DNA from 3 places in the Kocuria sp. HMSC066H03 genome. Region 2 is predicted to be linked to each of the others. Evidence: riboswitches for the same ligand, from Rfam matches in the RefSeq annotation. Region 2 holds a riboswitch; each other region holds the start of a gene.
What was found. Region 2 has a riboswitch for thiamine pyrophosphate ahead of HMPREF2833_RS11065 (bifunctional hydroxymethylpyrimidine kinase/phosphomethylpyrimidine kinase). Riboswitches for the same ligand answer to the same signal wherever they lie in the genome.
Positions count from the first base shown of each region.

Region 1 (3,264 bases), on a different contig from region 2:
CAGCCGCGTCCGTGCCGTGCCGCCAGGCCTTCCGGGCACGACGCCGCCTGCGGGCGATCTCGCGCCGCGTCGGCTGCACGCGGGAGACGGCGAGGTTCCGGGCGCTCAGCAGCACCTCCCCGGCGTCCGGGCCGCGGGTGTCCGCCGGGGCGGGTGCGCGCGTGGTCGGAACCCAGCCGGGCACCCACGTGCCCTGCTCCTGGAGCAGGTGGCGGGCGTCGTGGAGGGTCTCGCGCGTGGGACCGTCGAAGGCCACCCGGCCGTGCTCGTCCAGCACGATGACCCGGTCCACCACGGGTTCCCACAGGGCCACCCGGTGCTCCACGACCACGAGCGTGATGCCGTCCCGCGACACCGCCTCGGAGACGGCCCGGCACAGCTGCTCCGCGCCCTCCTGGTCCACGCTCGCGGTGGGCTCGTCCAGCAGCAGCAGCCGAGGCCGCATGGCCATGACGCCCGCGAGCGCGAGACGCTGCTTCTGCCCGCCGGACAGGGCCGTGGTGGAGTGCGCGAGGGGCAGCGTCAGCCCCACCCGCGCGAGCGCCTCGTCCACGCGGGGCCAGATCTGCTCGGGGGGCACCGAGATGTTCTCCAGCCCGAACGCGACGTCGTCCCCCACGCGGGAGAGGATCACCTGGGTCTCGGGGTCCTGGTGCATGAAGCCCACGGCCCCTCGCGCCTCCCGTGGGTCCACGCCGTCCACGCTCAGCCCGCCGGAGCGGGACTGCCCGTCCGGATCCTGTTCCACCCCCGCGAGGGCCTGCAGCAGCGTGGACTTCCCGGCGCCGGACGGCCCCAGCAGCAGCACGCGCTCCCCGGGTTCGACCACGGCGGTGACGTCACGCAGGCTCGGATCCTGACGGCCGGGGTAGTGCCACCCGAACCGCTCCAGCCGCACGGCCGCGCCGGTGGGCGCAGACCCCGCCGGTTCCGTCATCGACGGCGCGTGGCGCCGGAGGCCAGGGCCCCCAGCACCCCGGTGGCCTGCAGTGCACGCACCACGAGCCACATCAGGGCACCGGCGATCACCGCACCGGAGAGGGTGGTGAGGGCGGCGTAGACGACCTTCTGGTCCAGCGCCCACTCGTAGTTGTACATGATGTCCTCGCTCACCCCGAGGAAGAGTCCCGAGAGCGCACCGGCCGCGGTGGCCACGGCCAGGCCGAAGCGGCGGTAGCGCGTCAGGAGGAACACGAGCTCCACTCCGAGACCCTGGACGAGACCGGAGATCACCACGGTCCACCCGAAGTGGGTTCCCAGGAAGCCCTCCAGCACCGCCGCGAGCAGCTCGCAGAACAGGGCCGCGCCGGGCTTGCGGATGATGAGCGCGCCCAGGGTGCCCGCCACGAGCCAGCCGCCCGAGATCAGCCCCGCCGAGGGCGGATACGCCACCGCGGCCGTGGACACCACGGGGTACAGCAGGTTGGACCACATCCAGAAGATCACCGCGCACGCCGCGGCGAGGACCGCCGCCACCACGATGTCCACGACCCGCCAGGACTGCGTGCGGGCGGTACCCCGTGCGGTTCCGGTGGGGGTGCTGCTGAGCTGTGTCATGAGAACTCCTCCTGAAGGTTCCAGGAGGGGAAGAGCCCCCGCGCACCGCGGACGGGCTCTTGAGATGCTCGACTCCCTAGCGCCGGTATGAACCGGATCAGGTTCGAGGGTCTGCGCTCGCGCGCACTCTCAGCGCCTCGGTGGCGCTCCCCTGTCGTTGAGCCATCAGTCTAGACCACCACGGCGGTCGGCCGGGGTGCTCGAGGCGCCCCGGCCGACCGCCGTGGTGCGAGGTGCGCGCCGCACCCCGGTGCCGCGCACTCCCGCCGCGAGGACGCGTCCAGTGACGCGTGGCCCTCACCGGCGGGCGTGCGCGGGAGCAGGACTCAGATCTCGGTCTGCGAGGACTTCGTGGAGTCGTTGTCGTCGGACTGCATCTTGGACACCTGGCGGGCGATGCCCACCTTGATGACCGTGCCCACCACACCGGTGATCATGGCCCAGATGATGATGTCGCGCCAGGCCTCGTCCTCGTCCGGGTTCTTGGCGGGGGGCTCGTTGCCCGTGACCTGCTTCCACGCCACGGTCAGAGCCTTGTTGGCCACGGCCACGCCGCCCAGGGAGGCCACCGTGCCGAAAATGTCCATCGCCTTGTTCATGGGATTCTCCTCGGTTTTCGAAAGTGCCGCCGGCGCGTGGTGGCCGGCGGCGTCGTGCTCCCACCCCAGCATACGAACCCGTGAGCCGGGGTGGCGCCACCTGCCCGGGTGGCACCACCGCGTGTGTCGTCAGTCGGGACGGTCCTCGCCGGCGCGGGCCACCACGTCACGCAGCTCGTCCGTCACGAGGTTCTCCTCGTGCAGGTGCTTGGAACGGTAGGCCGCACGGCCCACCATGTGCGCGGAGACCGGGACCGTGAGCAGCTGGAAGATCCACGCGAGGACCAGCAGGGGGATCATCCGGGGCTCCCCGCTGGCGAACGCGAGGGCGGTGAGCAGCAGGAGCAGCCCGAAGACCTGGGGCTTGGTGCCCGCGTGCATGCGGGAGAGCAGATCGGGGAAGCGCACGAGACCCACCGCGGCCGCGAGCGACATGAACGTCCCCGCGACCAGGCACACCACTGCTGCCACGTCCGTCACCGTGTGCCAGTTCATGAGCGGTCCAGCCCCACGTTGCGCGCCACCGTGACGGATCCCAGGAACCCTACGAGGGAGACGATCACGAGCAGCACCAGGTTGTCCGTGTGGCGGTGGTACACCATCTCCACGGCCAGCGCGGCGCCCACGATGGCCAGGAGGACGTCCGTGGCGATCACCCGGTCCAGCAGGGACGGTCCCTTGGCCAGGCGGTAGATGGTGCCCGCGGCCGCGAGCGCGAGGATCGCACCGCACACCCACACGGCGACGTCGAACAGGGTCATGACCGTTCCTCTCCGGGCCCGCTCCCGGCCTCGTCCATGTCTTCGGTGGGGGACTCGACGGCGCCCGTGGCCTCCGTGCGGTCGGGGTCCCCCTTGACCGGCAGCAGCGCCAGGTCCTCCCGCGAGCCCATGATGCGGATCCAGGCGGCCTCGGTGTCCAGCACCGAGCGCCGGAACGCCTCGGCCTGCTCCGGCGTGGCGATGTCCAGGACGTGGAAGTAGAGGATCCCGTTCCCCCGGTCCACCTCGACCACCAGTGACCCGGGGATCAGCGCCATGGTGTGCCCCACGGCGGTCATCAGCAGATCGTTGTTCTGACGCAGCGGCACCCGCAGCACGGCGTTGTG
Region 1 covers NZ_KV807506.1:537,667-540,930, forward strand. The annotation lists gene HMPREF2833_RS05855 (ABC transporter ATP-binding protein) at 1-937, opposite strand, end outside; gene HMPREF2833_RS05860 (ECF transporter S component) at 934-1,557, opposite strand; TPP riboswitch at 1,614-1,720, opposite strand; gene HMPREF2833_RS05865 (DUF4235 domain-containing protein) at 1,884-2,156, opposite strand; gene mnhG (monovalent cation/H(+) antiporter subunit G) at 2,286-2,651, opposite strand; gene HMPREF2833_RS05875 (MrpF/PhaF family protein) at 2,648-2,917, opposite strand; gene HMPREF2833_RS05880 (Na+/H+ antiporter subunit E) at 2,914-3,264, opposite strand, start outside.
Region 1: linked by a shared signal. The riboswitch ahead of HMPREF2833_RS05860 (ECF transporter S component) and the one ahead of HMPREF2833_RS11065 (bifunctional hydroxymethylpyrimidine kinase/phosphomethylpyrimidine kinase) in region 2 are both predicted to bind thiamine pyrophosphate.

Region 2 (3,264 bases):
CCGGAGGGCTGTTGCGGGGCGCGCCCGTCCAGCCGCGCGCGGTGCAGTGCGGACTCCCCCGTGACCACAGCGGCCGCCGCCCTGGCGAAGAACTCCCGGGTGCTCTCCTCGGGGGCCGCCGCCGCGAGCAGCGCGAGGGCCCGCGAGTAGGCGTCCAGGTACTGCATGTCCTGGTCCAGGTAGCGCTCGAACTCGTCCCGCTCCAGCGTGCCGTCCCCCAGCCCCACCACGAAGGGCAGGACCGCGATCTGCTCGCGGATCGGCGCGCTCGCCTCCCAGAGCTCGTCGGTGAAGCGTGTGCCGGGATCCTCGGTGCCCCCGCACGACGCCGCCGCGTCACCACGCGCGGACACGTCCCCCGCCGCGGCCTGCAGTGCGTGCCCGGCCGCCACGGCCCTCTGTGCCGGGGAGGCAGTGTGGACAGCGCCGTCTGCCGGGGAGACAGCGGGAGCGGCGTCGTCGTCCTCCCCGCACGCCGCCGCCACGAAGGCGGGGTCCGTGACGAGGTCCTGGACGTGGTGGAAGTGGTGGACCGGGCCGTTGCCGTGGCCCACGTGCAGGGAGTCCGCAGCGCGCAGCGCACCGCGAAGCCAGCGGCGGGCGGTGTCGATCCCCTGTGCCCAGTCCCCCGTGCGCGCCACGACCGTGGCCACCGCGGACGACAGCGAGCACCCGGTCCCGTGGGTGTTGCGCGTAGCCACTCTCGTCCCCGAGTACTGGGCCACGGGCTCGGTCTGGCCCGGGACCACGAGGGCGTCCGGGGTGGACTCCCCGCTCAGGTGCCCGCCCTTGACCAGCACGCGCGTGCCGAAGGTCTCCGCCACGGCCCGGCCCTGCTCGAGCGCCTCGTCCCACGTGGTGGCCACGGGCCGCTCCGCGAGCACGGCGAGCTCGGGCAGGTTGGGGGTGATCAGGTCCGCGTGGTGCAGGATGCCGCGCAGCGCGTCCTCGGCGTCGGATGCGAGCAGACGCCCCCCGGCGGTGGCCACCATGACGGGGTCGATCACGACCACGGGCGCACGGTGGGCCGCGAGCCACGCCCCCACCGTCTCGATGACGTCCACCGAGCCGAGCATCCCGACCTTCACGGCATCCAGCTCCACGTCCTGCGCCACGGCGTCCAGCTGCGCCTGCAGCACGGACACGGGTGGGGTGTGGACCGCCACCACGCCCTGCGTGTTCTGCGCGACCACCGCAGTGACCACGCTCAGCCCGAAGCCGCCCATGGCGGCGATGGACTTCAGGTCCGCGGCGTGCCCGGCACCACCCGTGGGGTCGGTGCCGGCGATCGAGAGGACGCGGGGGGCGGGGACAGAAGGCGTGGGGTTCACGACATTCCCTTCGCTAGTACGAGCTAGATCAGGTTCTACGGGTGTGTTCTCAGCCGCCGTGCGGCACCCCGTGCACGTGGTCCCGATCATGCCACAGGAGCGCCCGGACGAGTCCGAGCGCTCCTGTGGTGGGTGGTCCCCCGCGGCCCTCCCAGGAGGGCCGCGGGGGGCGTCAGTCCCCCTTGGGGGTCATCGTGATGTCCCGGGCGCTCACGCCCACACCCACGATGGTGGGCTGGCCGTCCGAGGAGGCCGAGCCCACGGGCGCGGCCGCGGCGGTGAACCGCGTGGCCGAGCGCTCGGCGGCGTCGTACTCACGGGTCTCCACGCTTCCGGCACCCGGTGCGGCCGTGGGAGCCACGGCGCGGCGGGAACCGCGGCGGCGCCTGGCAGGAGCGGCGTCCGTGGTGGACGCGGCGGGCTGTGCCGTCGTGGCGCGCCGGGACGGGTCCGACTGTCCAGCCCCGCCCTCGGACGGCGACTGCTTCTGGGCGTCCCGCTCCGGCGCGGAGCCCTCGGGCTGCTCGGACCGGGTCTGCTCGGCGTCGGACGACGCGGCGCCGTTGCCGCGACCCCGGCCGCGCTGGCCCGCGGAGCGTCCCCCGCGGCCCTTCGAGCCCTCGCCGCCCCGCCGTCCGGAGCCGCGACCGGACCCGGTGCGGTCCTGCGACGCGTCCTCGCCGGAGTCCTCGGCCGAGAAGGCCGCGGAGAGCGAGTCCAGGGTGAGCGCCTCCTGCTCCGCGCGCTCGTCCTTCTGCCCCTGGGGGAGCTCGATGACCTCACCGTGGATCGTCAGGCTGGACCCGGCGTCACCCGCGGCGTGCTCGCCGCGGGGTTCGGAGGCACCGTTCCCACCGTTCTCGGTGGCGGTGTCCTCGCCCTGGTTCCCGCGACCGCGGCTGCGCTTGCCGCGGCGCTTCTTCCGACGCCGCCCGCTCTCGGAGTCCGCCGAACCGTGCTCGGACGCCTGCTCCGGGCCCTGGTTCCCGTGCTCCGCGTGCTGGCCGGTCGAGTCCTTGTGCTCGGCTCCGCCGCGGGAGGCGCCCTGGGCGTCGTCGTCCTCGTGGGAGGAGGCGGCCGCGATGTTCGCGAACGCCGTGCGGGCGGCCTCGTCCCGGGCCTGCTGCTGGTCGTCCGCGCCACCCCGGTTGTTGGACCGGGGCTTGTCCTGCGGCTGGTTCTGCTTCTGCCGCGAGCGCTTGCGCTCGTTGCGGTTGCCGCCGCGGTGGTCCGGCGCGGTGGCCGTGGAGCGACCCTTGAGGGGGTGGTCGTGGACAACGACGCCGCGGCCCGCGCACTCCTCGCACGGCTCCGAGAAGACCTCGAGCAGGCCGGTGCCCATGCGCTTGCGCGTCATCTGCACGAGACCCAGGGAGGTCACCTCCGCCACCTGGTGCTTGGTGCGGTCACGGCCCAGGCACTCCACGAGCCGGCGCAGCACGAGGTCCCGGTTGGACTCCAGGACCATGTCGATGAAGTCCACCACGATGATTCCGCCGATGTCCCGCAGCCGCAGCTGGCGCACGATCTCCTCGGCGGCCTCGAGGTTGTTCTTGGTGACGGTCTCCTCGAGGTTGCCGCCGGAACCGGTGAACTTGCCCGTGTTGACGTCCACCACGGTCATGGCCTCGGTGCGGTCGATCACGAGCGAGCCGCCGGAGGGCAGGAACACCTTGCGCTCCAGCGCCTTCTGGATCTGCTCCTCCACGCGCATGTGCTCGAAGAGGTCCTCGTCCTCGGTCCAGCGCTGCAGCCGGTCCAGCAGGTCCGGGGCCACGTAGGTCACGTAGGCCTCGATGTTGTCCCACGCCTGCTCGCCCTGGACCACCATGGCGGTGAAGTCCTCGTTGAACACGTCCCGGACGGTCTTGATGGTGAGGTCCGGCTCGGCGTAGAGCAGCTCCGGGGCGAGGGTCTTGGTGGAGCCCGCCTT
Region 2 covers NZ_KV807509.1:500,285-503,548, forward strand. The annotation lists gene HMPREF2833_RS11065 (bifunctional hydroxymethylpyrimidine kinase/phosphomethylpyrimidine kinase) at 1-1,331, opposite strand, end outside; TPP riboswitch at 1,319-1,412, opposite strand; gene HMPREF2833_RS11070 (Rne/Rng family ribonuclease) at 1,504-3,264, opposite strand, start outside.

Region 3 (3,264 bases), on a different contig from region 2:
GCAGCGGGGGCACGGGCGCGTCCAGGTCCCAGTCGGAGCAGTCCTGCTCCACGAAGGTGGAGAGCTGCGCGAGGGACTGCTCCACGGGCAGCAGCCGGTCCACGCGCTCCTGCTTGGCGAGGGCCTCCTCGTGGGTGCGGCCCACGTAGGTGACCAGTCCGGGCATCACGACCACGGCCTCCGGATCGCGGCCGGCCCGGGCCACCTCCGCCTTGACCGAGGCGTAGTACTCCTCGGCGGCGGGGAGGTCGTAGGCCACGGCATAGATCCCCTCCGCGAAGTCCCCGGCCAGGGCCTTTCCGGGCCCGGACGCACCGGCCTGGAACAGCACCGGCTCGCCCTGCGGGGAGCGCGGGACCGTGAGGGGTCCGTCCACCAGGAAGTGGCGGCCCTCGTGGTCCAGGCGGTGCAGCTTGGACGGGTCCGCCCACTGGCCCTCCGGGTCCGCGGTGACGGCGTCCTCGTCCCAACTGGCCCACAGGGCGCGGGCCACCTCCACGAACTCGCGGGCGCGCCCGTAGCGCTCGTCCTTGGGCGGCATGGCTCGGTAGCCGTGGTTGCGGGCCTCGTCGTCCCACATGGAGGTCACCACGTTCCAGCCCGCCCGGCCGCCCGAGATGTGGTCCAGGGACGCGAGCATCCGGGCCGCGTGGAACGGCGTGAAGAACGTGGAGGACACCGTGCACACCAGGCCGATGCGCTCGGTGGCGCGCGCCATCGCGGACAGCGCGGTCAGCGGTTCGAGGGACCAGTGGGGTCCGCCGGAGACGTCGCCCACGCTGTGGCCGTCCGCGAAGAACACGGCGTCGAACAGGCCGCGCTCGGCGGTCTGCGCGAGCTCCTCGTAGTAGCTGATGTCCGTGAGGCGGTGCACCGAGGAGTTCGGGGCGCGCCACGCCGCCTGGTGGTGGCCGGCGCCGTAGAGGAACGCGTTGAGGTGGAGGCGGCGGGCCATGTCAGTCCATCACCAGCCCGCCGTCGACCACCAGGTTCTGGCCGGTGACCCCGCGGGACCAGTCCGAGGCGAAGAACAGGGCGGTGTCCGCGAACTCCTCGGGGGTGGTCACGCGACCCAAGGGAGTGCTGGCGGCGATGAAGTCGAAGACCTCGTCCGGGGTGGCGGCGCTCGCGTCCGTGGTGCGAAGCAGGCCACCGGAGATCATGTTCACGGTGATGCCCTGCGGTCCCAGGTCCTTGGCGGCGGTGCGGGTGAGGGAGAGCAGGGCGGCCTTCGCGGCGGTGTAGTCGTGGTAGGGGACCACGGGGTTCTGGAAGAGGTTGGTGCCGATGTTGATGATGCGCCCCTCGCCCGCCTCCGCCATGCCCGGGGTGACCGCCTGCATCACGTTGAGGGCGCCCACGACCGCGCCCTCGAACTGCTGGGTCAGGTTCTGCGCAGTGAGCGTGTCCAGGGTGGGCCGGGCGTCCCCGTTGAAGCTGAAGTCCACCAGGGCGTTGTTCACCGCCACCGTGATCGGCGCGCCGAAGTGCTCCCGGGCCTGGGTGACCATGTCCCGCACCTGCTGGGCGTCGGTCACGTCCGCCTGGACAGCAAGCGCCCTGTCCTCGCCGAGTTCGCTGACCAGCGCGCGGGCCCGCTCCTCGCTGGCGTGGTAGTTCACGACGACGCGCGCACCCTCCCGCGCGAACGCCCGGCTGAGGTGCTCCCCGAGCCCGCGGGCTCCGCCGGTGACCAGGACGATGGTGTTCTCGATCCGCATGCTCACTCCTGTGGCTCACGGCGAAGAAAGCGGTGCGCCACCTGCGCGGTGCGACCGTGACATCCCTTCGCCAGTACTAACTGGACAGGTTCGACGGGTGTCATCTCAGCCGCTGCGGACCCCCGCTCCACGCGCCCGGTGAGGCTGGGAGGAGAGGGTGGCGGCACCCCGTGTCACTGGTGGTCAGTGTAGACGGAGCCGCTCAGCCTCATGGCAGCCGCCCCGGGTGCGCCGCCCAAATGCACCCTGCTACCCTTGATGGCTGGTGTGCCGGGAAGTCTGGTCGGCGGTAATGAGCGTGATGCCCGTCGACATTGGAGTACTCCATGCCCCTGCACCACACGACCACCCCTGCCCACCGTGAGCCCGGATCACCGGATCCCGTGGCGCAGGAAGAATCCTCCGGCTTCGTTTCGGAGCCCGGTTTCTTCAACCATCCTGAGCCTCCGTGCGAGCCCGACCACCCCTCGGGTGGCGTCCTCTCCCGGCTCCAGGACGTCCTGCGCCGCGAGACCGTGGCCGGCATCCTCCTCGTGGTTGCCGCTGTCATCGCCCTCGTCTGGGCCAACTCGCCCTTTGCGGAGAGCTACTTCGCCCTCCGTGACCTCGAGGTCGGCTACGAGCCGTGGCACCTGAAGCTCAGCCTCGGCACCTGGGCCGCGGACGGGCTGCTCGCCGTCTTCTTCTTCCTCGTGGGTCTGGAACTCAAACGCGAGTTCGTCGCGGGTGATCTGCGGGACCTCCGCAAGGCGGCCGTGCCGGTCGCGGCGGCCGTGGGCGGCGTCGTCGTCCCCGCGCTGATCTACGCGGCCGTGAACGCGACGAGCCCCGAGACCCTGGGCGGCTGGGCGATCCCGACCGCCACGGACATCGCCTTCGCCGTGGCGGTGCTCGCGATCGTGGGCTCGCACCTGCCCAGCGCGCTCCGCCTGTTCCTGCTGACCCTGGCGGTGGTGGACGACCTGCTGGCCATCACGATCATCGCGATCTTCTACACCGACGAGGTGCACGTGCTCCCGCTGCTCCTCGCGCTCGTCCCGCTGGCCGCGTTCGGGCTGCTGGCGCACCGCTTCCCCCGCTTCTTCGCGCACCGCACGTGGGCCGCGTGGGTGATCCTGGTGCCGCTGGCCGTGGTCACGTGGGCCCTGGTCCACGAGGCCGGGATCCACGCCACGGTCGCGGGCGTGCTGCTCGGTTTCGCCGTTCCCGTCATGGGGGCCAAGGCGTCCGGGGAGCCCGTGGAGCTCGCCGAGCACCTGGAGCACCGCGTCCGGCCCCTGTCCGCCGGGTTCGCGGTGCCGGTCTTCGCGTTCTTCTCCGCGGGCGTCGCAGTGGGCGGCTGGGACGGATTGACGACGGCGCTCGCCGCCCCCGTCACGCTCGGCATCATCGCGGGCCTCGTCCTGGGCAAGCCGCTGGGCATCATTGCCGCCACGTGGCTCACCACCGTGCTCACCGGGCGGAAGCTGGACCCGTCCTACAAGTGGATCGACCTGGTGGGGATCGCGCTGCTGGCCGGGATCGGGTTCACGGTGTCCCTGCT
Region 3 covers NZ_KV807506.1:769,389-772,652, reverse strand. The annotation lists gene HMPREF2833_RS06900 (LLM class flavin-dependent oxidoreductase) at 1-955, opposite strand, end outside; gene HMPREF2833_RS06895 (3-oxoacyl-ACP reductase) at 957-1,721, opposite strand; TPP riboswitch at 1,767-1,902, opposite strand; gene nhaA (Na+/H+ antiporter NhaA) at 2,048-3,264, shown strand, end outside.
Region 3: linked by a shared signal. The riboswitch ahead of HMPREF2833_RS06895 (3-oxoacyl-ACP reductase) and the one ahead of HMPREF2833_RS11065 (bifunctional hydroxymethylpyrimidine kinase/phosphomethylpyrimidine kinase) in region 2 are both predicted to bind thiamine pyrophosphate.